Regions from separate parts of the Rhodoferax sp. LB1P47 genome, predicted to be linked through region 1. Evidence: predicted binding sites of a transcription regulator. Region 1 holds the regulator's gene; the other holds the start of a gene.
The links. Region 1 encodes sigma-54, which starts transcription at its own class of promoters, with help from an activator protein. Its sites were predicted from a motif close to TGGCANGNAANCTGCTTT; they were not measured.
Positions count from the first base shown of each region.

Region 1 (7,902 bases):
CGTCGGGCTGATCCAGCAACCATGTCGAAGCGGAACAGGCGGCACTCAATGGGGCCGTTCCACATCGGTACGCGGCGCGATTCTTTCAGGCGCATTTTGTTGGGCAGCTTCAGGTCGGGGGTGAGCACCCAGCCCGTCCAGCCAGCGTAGTTGCGCTTCCAGTGGGTGGCCAACTGGGGAAAGAAATCGCTGCCGCCGTCTTCGGTCTGCGCCGCCTCACGCCGCCCGGCCACACCGGCCACTTCGATCCGCTCGCCGTAGGGTGGGTTCAGCAGCATCACGCCGGATGGCGCTGGGGGCATACGCTGCAAGGCATCGCCACCCCGGAATTCGACCACGCCCGTGACCCCCGCGCGCTCGGCGTTGCGGGTGGCGAAATCGACCATGCGGTGGGCCACATCGCTGCCAAAAATCTGCGTCTCCGGCTCGTGCTCGGCCTCGGCCGCCTGGTCTTGGATGGCCGACCACACATGGGGCTGGAACGGCAGCAGTTTCTCGAAACCAAAGCGGCGCAGGCTGCCCGGGGCGATGTTGCAGGCGATCTGCGCGGCCTCGATGGCAATGGTGCCGCTGCCGCAGCAGGGGTCGTAGAAGGGCGTGGTGCCGTCCCAGCCGCTGGCGGCAATCATGGCGGCGGCCAGGGTTTCTTTCAGCGGGGCATCGCCCTTGTCTTCGCGCCAGCCGCGTTTGAACAGCGCGTCGCCCGAGGTGTCGATGTAGATGGTGGCGTGCTCGGTGGTCAGGTGCAGGTAGATGCGGGCATCGGGCCACTGCACGTTCACATCGGGGCGTACGCCGGTCTTAAAACGGAAGCGGTCGGCCACCGCGTCCTTGACCTTCAGGGCAGCAAAGTTCAGCGAGGTCAGCGGGCTGTGCTGCGCAGTGACTTCCACCTTGAAGCTCTGGCTGGGCGTGAACCAAATCTCCCAGGCCACGTTGCTCGCCGCCTCGTACAGGTCTTGCTCCGTGCGGTAGGGCGTGCTGGACAGTTCGATCAGCACCCGCTGCGCCAGGCGGCTGTGCAAATTGAGCCGCATCGCGTCGCGCCACGACGAGCGCACCAGCACGCCACCCCGGTGCGAGCGCAAATCCTCGCCCTGCAAGCCCGTAATTGCGTGTACCTCTTCGGCCAGCAGCTCTTCCACGCCAGCGGCGCAGGGTAAAAATAATTGGAGTTGGTTCATGGGATCGGTGCCAAAGTGGGACGCGGAGCGGGTCCGCTGGGAGGCGTGGAGTATCCCATAGGGGGCGCCAGGAGCGCTTTGGCGCTGGCACAGCACACGCCGATCGGATGCCCGTTACAGCGCCTTGCGCAAATTCGTCGGCGCAATCCGCAGGGCTTCGCGGTATTTGGCGACCGTGCGGCGGGCGCATTCAATGCCTTGCTCTTTCAGCATGTCCGACAACTGGCTGTCGCTCAACGGTTTTTTCAGATCTTCGGAGGCGACGAACTGCTTGATCAGAGCGCGCACCGCCGTACTGGAGGCGTTGCCGCCGGTCTCGGTGCCGAGCGACGAGCCGAAGAAGTATTTCAGCTCAAACGTGCCGTACGGCGTGGCCATGTACTTGGCGGTGGTGACGCGGCTGATGGTGGATTCGTGCAGGCCCAGCTCGTCGGCAATCTCGCGCAGCACCAGCGGGCGCATGGCCAGCGCACCGTGGCTGAAGAAGTTCTTTTGCCGCTCCACGATGGCGTTGCTGACCCGCAGGATGGTGTCGAAGCGCTGCTGGATGTTCTTGATGAACCAGCGGGCTTCTTGCAGGCGCTGCTGGAGTGCGGCGTTGTTCGAGGAGTCCTTACCACCGCCCTTGTGCAGGCGCAGCGCGTTGGCATAGATGTCGTGCACCCGCAAGCGCGGCATCACCTCGGGGTTCAGCGCCACCCGAAACTTGGTATTGGCGCCACGCCCCACTTTGGCAACAATCACGTCGGGCACCACGATGTTGCGCTCCACGTCCACAAAGCGGCGGCCGGGCTTGGGCTCCAGCCGGGCAATCATGGCAATCGCGGCTTTGATGTCGGCATCACTGGCGTGGCACAGCTGGCACAGGCGCTTCACATCGCGCCGGGCCAGCAGGTCCATCGGCTGGCGGCAGATGCGCAGCGCGGTTTTGCGCACCGGGTCGTCGCCCAGGGTGGCCTTCAAAGCCTTGAGTTGCAGCAGCAGGCATTCGCCCAGATGGGTTGCCCCCACCCCCGGCGGTTCCAGGCTTTGCAACAGGCCCAGAGCGACGGTGAAGCGGTGTACCAGTTCCTCCTGCGCTTCCGAGTCGCCACCCGACAGGCCTTGGGCCAGGGTGGCCAGGTCGTCTTCCAGGTAGCCGTCGTCGTTCAGCGATTCGATCAAAAAGCGCAGCGCCGCCTGGTCCACCTCGCCCAGGCGCAACGCCAAGGCCTGGCGGTGCAGAAAGCTGGTCAGCGACTCCTGGTTGCGGGCCAGCTCGGTGGCATCGGCCTCGCCTTCTTCGCCCAGGTTGTTGTGGCGGGCGGGTGCGTCGCCGCCCCACTCGCTGTCGTCGGGCCTGATCTCAGAGCTGCCGTCGCCGTCCCAGCTGGTGTCGTCGCCACCGGTGAGTGGGGTTTCAGAGTCATTTGAGGCTTCAGCGCTGGATTCACCTGCGTATTCAGCTACAGAAGTAGGAGCAGACTCGGTTTCGCGGTCACCCGCGCTGACGGGGGTGTCGGACTGGGCCAAACCAAACTCTTCGCGCGGCGCGTCGTCCAGGTTGCGCTCCAGAAACGGGTTATCGTCCAGCATCTGGTCCACTTCCTGGCTGAGTTCCAGGGTGGACAGCTGCAAAAGACGGATGGACTGTTGTAACTGGGGCGTGAGCGCCAGGTGCTGGGAAACGCGTAGGGAGAGGCCTTGCTTCATCGTGCGATCACATACGGAAGTGCTCGCCGAGGTAGACGCGCCGCACATCGGCGTTGTCGACGATCTCGGACGGCGTACCTTCGGCCAGCACGTTGCCGTCGCTGATGATGTAGGCGTGGTCGCAAATACCCAGGGTTTCGCGCACGTTGTGGTCGGTGATCAACACACCAATGCCGCGCGACTTCAGGAAGCCGATGATGCGCTGGATCTCGATCACCGCAATCGGGTCGATACCGGCAAACGGTTCGTCCAGCAGGATGAAGCGCGGCTGGGTGGCCAGGGCGCGGGCAATCTCGACCCGGCGGCGCTCGCCCCCGGACAGGGCCATCGCCGAGGAGTCGCGCAGGTGTTCGACCCGCAGGTCTTCCAGCAAGGCGGTGAGGCGGGCTTCGATCACCGGTTTGGTCAGCGACTTGCCCTGCTCGTCGTGTTGCAGCTCCAGCACGGCGCGCACGTTTTCTTCCACCGTGAGCTTGCGGAAAATCGAGGCCTCTTGCGGCAAATAGCTCAGGCCCAGGCGCGAACGGCGGTGGATCGGCATGTGCTCAACCGGCTGGCCGTCGATGGAAATGCTGCCGCCATCGGCCCGCACCAGGCCCACAATCATGTAGAACGAGGTGGTTTTACCTGCGCCGTTGGGGCCCAGCAGCCCGACCACTTCGCCTTTTTTGACCGCCAGGGTCACGTCTTTGACGACTTTACGGCTGCCGTAGGCTTTTTGCAGATGGCGGGCTTCCAGGCGGCTTTCTGCCACGGCAACCGGGCCGCTCACTTCTGCGCGCCCTCTAGCGTGGTACTGGAGCGCAGCGCGGGGCTGGTGGCGCTGGCAGCAGCGGCTGGGGCCGTCACCTTGGGGGTCAACATGGCACGAACCCGGCCGTTCTGGCCGCCAGGGTCGTTGGCGGAGTTGCCGTTGTCTACGGTAAATACGTCGGTGGTGTTGTCATACACGATGACCCCGCCGGTGACTTCGTCGTTGACCTTGCTACCCAGCAAGCGGCGCATCACGGCACGCTTGATGAAACGCACGTTGTCCAGCTTGCTGTTGTAGAGGATGGTTTCGCCCTCGCCTTCGATGTATTCATCCACACCGTCGCGCTTTTGCTTGAAGTAGGCCAGCTTGCCGGGCTCGGCGGTCACGATGCCGGTCTGGTTGCCCTCGGCATCCTGGCGCACATCCACCCGCCCGCCCCGGATGACGATACTGCCCTTGCTCATCACCACGCGGCCGGTGAACACATTGGTTTGCTTCAGATCGTCGTAGCGCATGGCATCGGATTCGATGTTCATGGGCTTGAGGCGATCGGCTTTTTCAGCCCAGGCAGAACCGCCCGCACAGGCGCACAGCAGCAAGAATAGGAGGGTGGGGTAGGCTTTTTTCATAGAGGCACGAATCTTGCAAATGATTGTACCGGTCGTGCCGTGGTCGATTTGATTCGCCCAGAAAAAAGCCCGCAAAAGCGGGCCTCGGTTCAGCAGCAACCGGCGACTTCAGGTTTTCTGCTGTGCCACCAAGTAGTCCACGATCGTCAGGCCGCGCTCCATCGACTGGGCTTGCGTGCCGTCGGTGTAGAAACGTCCGGCCACACCCATTGCCGGCACACCGGCCACGTTGTAGGCCTGCTGCAATTGCGCGGCTTTACGCACCTTGGTGGTCACCGAGAACGAGTTGTAGGTTTCCACGAACTTGGCTTTGTCCAGGCCCTGCTTGGCGGCCCAGTCGATCACCAGATTGTCTTTGTCGAGCTTTTGGCGCTCAACATGGATGGCATTGAACACTTTGCTGTGCAGCGCCTCTAGCTGGCCCATCGCCTCCAGCGTGTAGTAGAGCTTTTGCGGCGGGATGAAACTGTCCTGGAACACCACCGGCACGCGACGGAAAGCCACGTTCTTGGGCAGCTTCTTGAGCCAGGCGGACAGCGCAGGCTCAAACGCAAAGCAATGCGAGCAGGCATACCAGAAGAACTCGATCACCTCCACCTTGCCCGCCGGGGCTTCGGTGGGCGCAGGCTTGTCCAGCACCAGGTAGTCGGTGCCCGCCACGGGCGGTTTGCCCTGGGCGAATGCGCTGCCGATGGGCGAAATAGCCAGGGCCGATCCGGTCAGCACACTGGCTGAGGTCAGCGAAAACTCACGACGTTTCATTGCAAATCACTCCTTGTGGGGGGTCAGAGGGGGGCTTGAGGCAAAAAGTTCAGCACCACAGCATCAACGCTGCACGCGCACCAGGGTGGTGTCGCCTCCGGCGTTTTCCAGCTTGTCTTTGGCGCGCTCGGCATCGTCACGCTTGGCGTACGGCCCCATGCGGACGCGGTAGACCGTGCGGCCCGCCTGTTCGCGCTCGGTCACCCGTGCCTCCATACCCATCATGGCCAGCTTGGCACGCTGGGCTTCGGCGTCTTCGGTGCTGCGAAAGGCTCCGGCCTGCACAAAGTACTCGAAAGGCTCGGCGGTAGGGGCCAGCACCGGGGCCGTGGTGGGGGTGGCCTTGGCCTTGGCTTTGGCCAAATCGCCCAAGGGGTCGGCGCTGGTGGCGGGCTTGGGCTCGGGTTTGGGGGTGAGCGGCTTGGAGGCCGCCGACGCCGGAGGGGTCGCGGGCAGGGGCGCGGGGGCCACCACCAGGGGTTCCGGCTCGGGCGCTGCCTCGGGCATGGCGATCGGCGCGGGGGCCACGGGGCGCACCGGGTTTTTGCCATGCAGCGGGGTATTGGGGTCCCAGTCTTTGTTCTTCTGGCTTTCGGCCGCGTCGTGGTCGGCGCTGTTGGCCTGGGTTTTTCCGTTCATGAAGGGCACCGGCACTTTGGTGACGTACACCGCCACCGCCAGCGCCGACCCCAGGCCCACCACCACCCCGACGATGAAGCCGATGATGGTGCCGCCGGTTTGCTTTTGTTTTTTCATACGCTCAATTACATTTTTTCAGGGGCACTCACCCCGAGCACCGCCAAACCATTGTGTAGTACCTGGGCGCATGCGGCGACCAGGGCCAGGCGGGCCCGTTTGAGCACTTCGTCGTCCACCAGCACGCGCTCTGCGTCGTAGTAGCTATGCAGGTTGGCGGCCAGTTCGCGCAGGTAGAAGGTCACGTCGTGCGGGGCGAAGGTTTCGGTCGCACTGGTCAACATTTCGGGATACTTGGCCAGTTGCAGCATCAGGGTTTGGGCCTGCGGCACCAGCAGGCTGGACAGGTCCACGCCTTGCAGGCTGGCCACATCGCCAGCCCAGTCGCGCAGCATTTTGCAGATGCGGGCATGGGCGTACTGCACGTAGTAGACCGGGTTGTCGTTGTTCTTGGCCAGCGCCAGGTCGATGTCGAAGGTGTATTCGGTATCGGGCTTGCGGCTCAGCAGGAAAAAGCGCACGGCATCTTTGCTGGTCCAGTCGATCACGTCACGCAGGGTGACGTAGCTGCCAGCGCGCTTGCTGATCTTGACCTCTTCACCGCCCTTGACCACCCGCACCATCGTGTGCAGCACGTAGTCGGGGTAGCCCAGTGGAATGCCCACGTTGGCGGCCTGCAAACCGGCGCGCACGCGGGCGATGGTGCCGTGGTGGTCGGTGCCCTGGATGTTGACCACCTTGGTGAAGCCGCGCTGCCATTTGGCGATGTGGTAGGCCACATCCGGCACAAAGTAGGTGTAGCTGCCGTCGGTCTTGCGCATCACACGGTTTTTGTCGTCACCGTAGTCGGTGGACTGCAGCCACAGCGCGCCGTCTTGCTCATAGGTCTTGCCTGCGTCTTGCAGCAACTGCACGGTGGCATCGACCCGTCCGCTGGTGTACAGACTGGTTTCGAGGTAGAAATTGTCGAACTTCACCTGGAAGGCCTGCAAATCCAGATCCTGCTCGCGGCGCAGATAGGCCACGGCAAATTCACGGATCGAGTTCAAGTCAGCTATGTCCCCGGAGGCGGTGACTTCACGGTCGTCGGCTTTGACAGACTTTTGGGCCAAGAAGTCGTTGGCAATGTCGGCGATGTACTCACCGTTGTAGAAATTCTTGCTAACCGGGTTGTCGGGATCGGTGGGCCAGCAGGTATCGCCCGGCTTAAAACCTTGGGCGCGCAGTTGCGTGCTGGTGGCCAGGGTGCCGATCTGCACGCCTGCGTCGTTGTAATAAAACTCGCGGTACACGTCCCAGCCCTGGGTGGCGTACAGGTTGCAGATCGCGTCGCCCAAAGCCGCCTGGCGGCCGTGGCCTACGTGCAGCGGGCCGGTGGGGTTGGCCGAAACAAACTCCACCAGGATGCGCTGGCCGTTGCTGGGCTGCACGCCGAAGCGGGCCCCGGCGGCCAGCACTTCGCGCACGATTTCCTGCTTGGCAGCGGGTTTGAGTTTGATGTTGATGAAGCCCGGTCCGGCGATGTCGATGGCCTCAACCCACTTCTCAAAGGCGGGCTGCTCCAGCAGGGCCGCGCGCAGGTTTTCACCCAGTTGGCGCGGGTTCAGCTTGAGCGGCTTGGCCAGCTGCATGGCGGCGGTGCAGGCGAAATCGCCGTGGGCCGCCACTTTGGGGGACTCGAACGCGGCTTTGGCAGCGGCGCCGGGGGCTATTTTTTCCAGCCCGACGGCCAGCGCCGCGAGCAATTCATGTTTGACTGAGAGCATTCGGCGATTTTACGGGGGCCGTCATCCGGCTTGCGGGATGCGCCGTTATAGGGTGCAATCCTTCGGTGCAGCAGGACGCTGTACACAGGATTACAACCCCCCATCCTTCTTTTGGAGCTTGCATGAAACGTCTCTTACCTCTGATCGCTGCCCTGGGCATGGCTTTCTCGCTGGGCATGGCCCACGCCGAAGACAAGCCCAAAACCGCCCAGCAGTCCAAAATGGCCACCTGCAACGCCGAAGCCAAAGGCCAAAAAGGCGACGAGCGCAAGGCCTTCATGAAAACCTGCCTGAGCGCCAAGGCCGAAGCCCCAGCAGCTGCCGACGGCAAGACCGCCCAGCAAAGCAAGATGACCACCTGCAACAAAGACGCTACCGGCAAAAAAGGCGACGAACGCAAGAAGTTCATGAGCGAATGC
Region 1 is NZ_JBWMAU010000006.1:24,482-32,383, forward strand. Features, by position in the region: gene AC0969_RS09035 (THUMP domain-containing class I SAM-dependent RNA methyltransferase) at 1-1,184, opposite strand, end outside; gene AC0969_RS09040 (RNA polymerase factor sigma-54) at 1,299-2,876, opposite strand; gene lptB (LPS export ABC transporter ATP-binding protein) at 2,884-3,648, opposite strand; gene lptA (lipopolysaccharide transport periplasmic protein LptA) at 3,645-4,259, opposite strand; gene AC0969_RS09055 (thiol:disulfide interchange protein DsbA/DsbL) at 4,368-5,021, opposite strand; gene AC0969_RS09060 (SPOR domain-containing protein) at 5,085-5,777, opposite strand; gene argS (arginine--tRNA ligase) at 5,786-7,483, opposite strand; gene AC0969_RS09070 (PsiF family protein) at 7,606-7,902, shown strand, end outside.

Region 2 (7,902 bases), on a different contig from region 1:
TGCGCGATCGGGCGGCTGTGCGGGTGGACATCGTCTACACGCTTTTGCACCGGCTGGGGGCATTCAGGCTGCTCTTGTTTTTTACCCTCGATCCGTTCATGGACGAACTGTTTGGCAGGATGCGGATGTCCGGGATTGCGACCTGGCATTTGGATGGCCTGTGGCCCGGCATCACCGACCAGCCGGTGCTCAGTTTTGCGCTGTACCTAGTGGCGTTCGACTTTTTAGGCTACTGGGTACACCGGGGCCAGCACCAGTTTGCGTGGTGGTGGAGCCTGCATTCCCTGCACCATTCGCAGCGCCAAATGACCCTGTGGAGCGACAACCGCAACCACCTGCTGGACGACGTGCTGGGCGACATCATCATCGCCGTGGCGGCCCAGCTGGTGGGCGTGGCCCCCGGCCAGTTCATTGCCATCGTGGCCTTTACCCAGCTCAGCGAAAGCTTGCAGCACGCCAACCTGCGCCTGTGGTTTGGCCGGGTGGGCGAGCGCCTGTGGGTCAGCCCACGCTTTCACCGGCTGCACCACAGCATTGGCCTGGGCCATGAATCACCGATAAAAGCAAAAATACTGAGCGCCGCCGGGCCGCCCCAAGACGCGAGCGCCCCCTCGGGGGGCAGCGCAGCACACGCAGTGGCAAGCGTGGGGGTCAGGTTAGGCGGACACAACTTCGGTGTCTTGCTGCCCTGGTGGGACATGCTGTTTGGCACTGCCAACTTTGCGCTGCGCTATGACCCCACTGGCATCCGCGACCAACTGGCCGAGGAGGGAGGGCGCGACTATGGCCGGGGCTTTTGGCGGCAGCAGTGGCTAGGCTTGCAGCGGCTGTGGGCCAGCGTGCGCTGATGTGATGCGGGTATCCTTATCCGTATGAAACTGCTTTTGGATTCCTTTTGGCGCGCGGCGGCCTACTGCATGCACCACCGCGTGATTGCGCTGTCGTTCCTGCCCTTGTTGCTGCTGGTGGTGGTGTCGCTGGGCCTGGGCTATTTTTACTGGGAACCGGCGCTGGACACGGTGCGCGGCATGCTGGACGCGTCGGAATGGGTGGGCCGCATGTGGACCTGGCTGGAGAGCGCGGGTGTGGGCCAGCTCAAGGTGGCGCTGGCCCCCTTGCTGGTGATCTTTGCCATCACGCCTGTCATCGTAGTGCTGTCTTTGCTGGCCGTGGCCATGATGATGACCCCCGCCCTGGTGGCGCTGGTGGCTGAGCGGCGCTTTCCCCAGCTGGAAAAAAAGCAGGGCGGCACCTTCATCGGCGGGCTGTTTTGGTCGCTGGGATCTATTGTGCTGGCCTTGGTGGCGCTGGTGGTGTCGATCCCGCTGTGGCTGGTGCCGCCGCTGATTCTGGTGCTGCCACCGCTGATCTGGGGCTGGCTGACCTACCGCGTCATGTCCTACGATGTTCTGGCCCTGCACGCCAGCAAGGACGAGCGCCGCGAGATCTACCGCCGCCACCGCATCACCTTGCTGGGCATGGGGGTGCTGACCGGCTACCTGGGGGCCGCACCGAGTCTGGTGTGGGCTTCTGGGGCCATGTTTGCCGCAGCGTTTGTGGTGCTGGTGCCGTTGGCCATCTGGATTTACACCCTGGTGTTCGCCTTTTCGTCGCTGTGGTTTTCCCACTACCTGCTGGCGGCGCTGGAAGCCTTGCGGGCCGAGGTGGTGGCCCCCGCCAGTCCGGCGGTAGTGCCGCTGGAGATTTTGGAACCCATTCAATTACAAGCAAGCTATGACTCTGGAACGACCCCACTCCCAGCCCCATGACCGCATGCCCACTTTTGGGCTCATCATCGTGGGCGATGAAATTTTGTCGGGCAAACGTGCAGACAAGCACCTGCCCAAGGTGATTGAGCTGTTGTCTGCACGCGGCCTGCAACTGGCCTACGCCGACTACGTGGGCGACGACCCGGCACGCATTACTGCCACCTTGCAGCGGGCGTTTGCCTCGGGCGACGTGGTGTTTTCTACCGGTGGCATCGGCGCTACGCCCGACGACCACACCCGCCAGTGCGCCGCCAAGGCCCTGGACCTGCCGCTGGCGCTGCACCCGCAGGCGGAAGCCCTGATCCGCGAACGCATGCAAGACACCGCCCGCGACCAAGGCACCGAATACCTGCCCGACCACCCAGACAACATCCACCGCCTGAACATGGGCGTGTTTCCCCAGGGTGCGCAAATCATTCCCAACCCGTACAACAAAATCCCCGGCTTCAGCATGGGCCATGTGCATTTTGTGCCCGGCTTTCCGGTGATGGCGTGGCCGATGGTGGAGTGGGTGCTGGACCAGCACTACACCCCGTGGTTCCAGCAAGCCGTCTGGGTCGAGAAGTCGGTGATTGTGTTTGGCAGCATGGAGGCCGCCCTGACCCCGTTGATGGAGGCCCTGGAGCGCCAGTTTGAGGGTGTCAAAGTGTTCAGCCTGCCCAGCGTGGACCACCCTGCCTATGGCCGCCATATCGAGCTGGGTGTGAAGGGCGCGCCCGCGCTGGTAGCGCAGGCGTATCCGGCGTTGCTGGCGGGCTTGCACGGCTTTGGTGTCCGGCTTGGCCCCGAACTGGTGCGAGGCTAGGCGCACTTAAGTGGTGCATAGGTGCACTGCTCTGTATTGGTGCAATTTGTCCCATGGGTCTATGGGCGCGGTTTTATGGCGCAAAATGCCCGCGTGGAAAGTAGCCGACGTGCGCATGGTTGTAAATTGTGTGTGCGTTGGCGGTGGCACAAAAACTGCATTGGTGGATGTGCTGACTCTCTGTAGTCCCACTTAAACCCAACCCCTACCAGGAGATTCTTGATGGCAAAGACCGTCGCTGACGTGATGAAGATGGTGAAAGACAACGAAGTCAAGTTCGTAGACTTCCGCTTCACCGATACCCGTGGCAAAGAACAGCACGTGACTGTGCCCGTGTCCCATTTTGACGAAGACAAGTTCGTTTCGGGCCATGCGTTCGACGGCTCTTCCATCGCTGGCTGGAAGGGTATTGAAGCCTCGGACATGCAATTGATGCCCGATGCCAACACCGCCAACATTGATCCGTTCTTTGAAGAAACGACGTTGATCATGACCTGCGACGTGATCGATCCCACCGATGGCAAGCCTTACGAGCGCGATCCCCGCTCGTTGGCCAAGCGCGCTGAGGCCTACATGAAGGCTTCGGGCCTGGGCGATACCGCATTCTTTGGTCCTGAGCCAGAATTTTTCGTGTTCGACAGCGTCCGCTGGGGCAACGACATGTCCGGCTGCTTCTCCAAGATCGACTCCGAAGAAGCTGCTTGGAACACCGGCAAAGAATACGAACACGGCAACACGGGCCACCGCCCAGCCGTCAAGGGTGGCTACTTCCCCGTGCCTCCTGTCGATAGCTTCCAAGACATGCGCTCCGAAATGTGCCTGGTGCTCGAATCCCTGGGCATCCCGGTCGAAGTGCACCACCACGAAGTGGCGAATGCCGGCCAAATGGAAATTGGTACCCGTTTCAGCACGCTGATCGAGCGCGCCGACTGGGTCCAGCTGCAAAAGTACGTGATCCAAAACGTCGCGCACTCCTACGGCAAAACCGCCACCTTCATGCCCAAGCCCATCGTTGGCGACAACGGCTCCGGCATGCACGTGCACCAGTCGGTCTGGAAAGACGGCAAGAACCTGTTTGCTGGCGACGGCTATGCCGGTTTGAGCGAATACGCCCTGTACTACATCGGCGGCATCATCAAGCACGCACGTGCCCTGAACGCCATCACCAACCCCGGCACCAATAGCTACAAGCGCCTGGTCCCAGGCTACGAAGCTCCGGTGAAGCTGGCGTACTCGGCCAAGAACCGCTCGGCCTCGATCCGTATTCCTTTCGTGGCCAACCCCAAGGGGCGCCGCGTGGAAGCGCGTTTCCCCGATCCACTGATGAACCCTTACCTCGGCTTTGCGGCCCTGTTGATGGCCGGTCTGGACGGCGTGGAAAACAAGATCCATCCTGGCGAAGCCGCCACCAAGGATCTGTACCATTTGCCTCCCGAAGAAGACAAGTTGATCCCTACCGTCTGCCACAGCCTGGACCAAGCCCTCGAATGCCTGGACAAAGACCGTGCGTTCCTGACCAAGGGCGGCGTGTTCACCGATGCCTACATCGACGCTTACATCGACCTGAAAATGCAAGAAGTCACCCGCTTGCGCATGGCCACCCACCCGGTGGAATTTGACATGTACTACTCGCTGTAATGGCGACTGGCCTAGGATGCGCAAAGTATTGCGCCGCCAAGGCTCTTCAAAGGACGGCGCAAGCCGTCCTTTTTGCGTTTTGCGTGCGGCGTGCCTTGGAAACAGAGTACTGTTGCGCACCTCTCTTTAGTTCAAGCCCGGTTGGGCTTTACTTTTTACGCATGAAATACTTTTTTGGTCTGATTTGGGTGGGTGTGTCGGCCACCGTTGGGGCGCAGGACATGGCCGTCTACCGTTGCGGCAACGAGTACACCAATGCTGTCAAAGATGCCCAGGCAGCCAAGGCACGTGGCTGCAAACTGGTGGAGGGCGGCAATGTCACCATTCTGCACAGCAATCCACCCGGCACCAAGTCGACCAGCACTCCTGCCCCGGTGCGGGCCCCCACTGCTGCCAGCCCGCGCAATGACGGGCCCGAGCAGCGCGCCCGCGATTCCGATGCCCGCATGATTCTGGAGTCTGAGTTGAAAAAAGCCGAAGCCCGGCAGGCCGATTTGCGTAAAGAATACAACGCCGGTGAGCCTGAAAAACAAGGCGGTGAAGCCCGCAATTACCAAAAATACATCGATCGCGTGGCCGAACTGAAAGCCAGCATCGCCCGCAACGACAGTGACATCGCAGGCCTCAAACGCGAGCTTGCGCGCCTGCCCCCCGCCCGCAACCTGCCCTGATGACGAACCCCTCCCACCCCTACATCACCCGGTTCCACGCGTTTGATTTGCTGGCCACCCTGGTGGCGGTACTGTCCAGTGACGGCGCAGTGCTGTTTGCCAATGCCGCCCTGGAGGACGCGCTGGGCAGCTCGCGCCGCACCATCGAAGGCTCGCATTTCCCGGACTTTTTTACCGAACCCCAGATTTTGGAAAACGCCTTGGCCGGTGCCGGCAGCAATGAGTTTGCGGCCATGCGCTACGACGCGTGGCTCAAGCGCCTGAACTACGAGCCGGTGCCGGTGCACGTGATCCTGGCCCAAACCGAGCGCCCCGGCGAAATCATCATCGAGCTGCTGCCGCAGGAGCAGCAGGCCAAGCAAGACCGTGAAGAGCGCCTGATCGACCAGGCCCAGGCCAACAAAGAGCTCATTCGCAACCTGGCCCACGAGATCAAGAACCCGCTGGGCGGCATACGCGGCGCGGCGCAGCTGCTGGAGATGGAGATCGAGTCGCGCGAGCTGATCGAGTACACCCAGGTCATCATCCACGAGGCCGACCGCCTGCAAAGCCTGGTAGACCGCCTGCTGGCCCCGCACCGCCGCCCGCACGTGGTGGGCGATGTCAACATCCACGAAATCTGCGAGCGCGTGCGCTCCCTGATATTGGCCGAATTTCCGCGTGGGCTGAAGATCGAGCGCGAGTACGACGTGTCCATCCCCGAGTTTCGGGGCGACCGCGAACAGCTCATCCAGGCGGTGCTCAACGTGGCCCACAACGCCACCCAGGCGCTGGCCGAGCGCATTGCCGAGGGCGATGCCCAGATTACTTTTCGCAGCCGGATTGCGCGCCAGGTGACCTTTGGCAAACAACGCTACCGATTGGCACTGGAATTGCATGTCATCGACAACGGCCCGGGGGTTCCCGAGTCGATCAAGGACCGCATTTTTTACCCGCTGGTGTCGGGCAGAGAGGGTGGGTCTGGGCTGGGGCTGACGTTGGCGCAAACCTTCGTCCAGCAGCACCACGGCTTGATCGAATGCGACAGTGTTCCGGGCCGCACGGATTTCAAATTACTCATCCCGCTGCCTTGATAAACCTAAGGCAGCCTGACCCAAGGTACTCCCCACTATGAAGCCGATCTGGATAGTAGACGACGACCAATCCATCCGCTTTGTTCTGGAAAAAGCGCTGCTGCGGGAAGACCTGCCCACCCGCAGCTTCACCAATCCGCGTGACGTGCTCACCGCGCTGGAGTCGGCCACCGACGAAGACGGCCCGCAAATTTTGGTCAGTGACATCCGCATGCCTGGCGGCTCGGGCTTGGATTTGCTGGAGAAGGTCAAGCTGAAGCATCCCGGTTTGCCGGTCATCATCATGACGGCGTTCTCCGATCTGGACAGTGCCGTGTCGGCCTTCCAGGGCGGGGCGTTTGAGTACCTACCCAAGCCTTTTGACCTGCCCAAGGCGGTGGAGCTGATCCGCCGCGCGGTGGAGGAAAGCCAGCGCGAAGAAGTGGCCGAAGAGCGCATGGCCGCCGCCCCCGAAATGCTGGGCCAGGCCCCGGCCATGCAGGACGTGTTCCGCGCCATTGGCCGCCTCAGCCAGAGCAACGTCACGATCATGATTACCGGCGAATCCGGCTCCGGCAAAGAGCTCGTGGCCCGTGCATTGCACAAGCACTCGCCGCGCGCCAATGGGCCGTTTGTAGCTATCAATACCGCAGCAATCCCCAAAGATTTGCTGGAGAGCGAGCTGTTTGGCCATGAGCGCGGTGCCTTCACCGGTGCGCAAACCATGCGCCGGGGCCGCTTCGAGCAGGCCGATGGCGGCACCTTGTTTCTGGACGAAATTGGCGACATGCCGTTCGACCTGCAAACCCGGCTGCTGCGGGTGCTGAGCGACGGGCATTTCTACCGCGTGGGCGGGCACAACGCCGTCAAGGCGCAGGTGCGGGTGATTGCTGCCACCCACCAGGACCTGGAGCAGCGGGTGCGCGACGGCGTGTTCCGCGAGGACTTGTTCCACCGCCTGAACGTGATTCGCCTGCGCCTGCCCGCTTTGCGCGAGCGGGTCGAAGACGTACCCATGCTGACCCGCCACTTTTTGCAGCAAAGCGCCAAGCAGCTGGGTGTGGAGCCCAAGCGTATCTCGGATGCGGCGCTGGCGCAGGTGGCGCTGTTCCCATTCCCCGGCAATGTGCGCCAGCTGGAAAACCTGTGCCACTGGCTCACCGTGATGGCCCCGGCCCAGACCATCGAGCCCAAAGATTTGCCGCCCGATGTGCTGGGCGTGACCGTGCCGCCCTCCAGCCTGGGCCACACCACGGCTGCGCGCATTGTCGGTGTGCCCTTGGTACCGGTGCAGGCGCACCAGGACACCAGCCCGGACATGGCCTTGGAGCCGGTGTTCAAACCCGCGCCGGTAGATGCCAGCGCCACGGCACAAACCGGGTGGGAACTGGGGCTGGAAGCCGAGGCGCTGGAGCTGCTGGCCAATGACCGGCACGATGTATGGGACGTGTTGACGCGCCGGTTTGAGTCCAAACTCATCCTTACCGCCCTGCACAACACCCGAGGTCGGCGCATCGAAGCGGCGCAAAAGCTGGGCATTGGGCGCAACACCATCACCCGCAAAATTCAAGAGCTGGGCTTGGAATAGCGCGCCCAGGCTGTGCCAGCCTAAGCCCCGCAGTCTGGTAAAGCCCGGTCTGCAAATTTATAAGAAAAGAGCTTCTTGCGCATATTCTGTATGCGCAAGAAGCTCTTTTTTTTATAGTAAATTTGGCCCTGAAGACCGCGCATAAATTCTCTCCACCGCACTACTAAAGCGGGCTAAAGTAGGATCAATGTGTAACAAGCTTGCGCTAAGTCGGGTGCGGCGGCGCATGTTTTAACGTGGCAATTACCGAGAAACAACCTTCATGGTCCCGGGGTGCTCTGCGCCCGAGTCCATGCACGGTAGGTGTGGGAGAGCACTCATGGTGGTTTATTTGGCCCAGGATGTGGCGTGGATGTTGTTGTTGGGGGTGTTGCAGTGC
Region 2 is NZ_JBWMAU010000001.1:643,938-651,839, reverse strand. Features, by position in the region: gene AC0969_RS03080 (sterol desaturase family protein) at 1-848, shown strand, start outside; gene AC0969_RS03075 (EI24 domain-containing protein) at 873-1,769, shown strand; gene AC0969_RS03070 (competence/damage-inducible protein A) at 1,735-2,574, shown strand; gene glnA (type I glutamate--ammonia ligase) at 2,797-4,212, shown strand; gene AC0969_RS03060 (hypothetical protein) at 4,374-4,883, shown strand; gene glnL (nitrogen regulation protein NR(II)) at 4,883-5,956, shown strand; gene ntrC (nitrogen regulation protein NR(I)) at 5,994-7,523, shown strand; gene AC0969_RS03045 (EAL domain-containing protein) at 7,843-7,902, shown strand, end outside.
Region 2: the regulator sigma-54 is predicted to act here: its motif matches at 2,719-2,736, upstream of glnA (type I glutamate--ammonia ligase).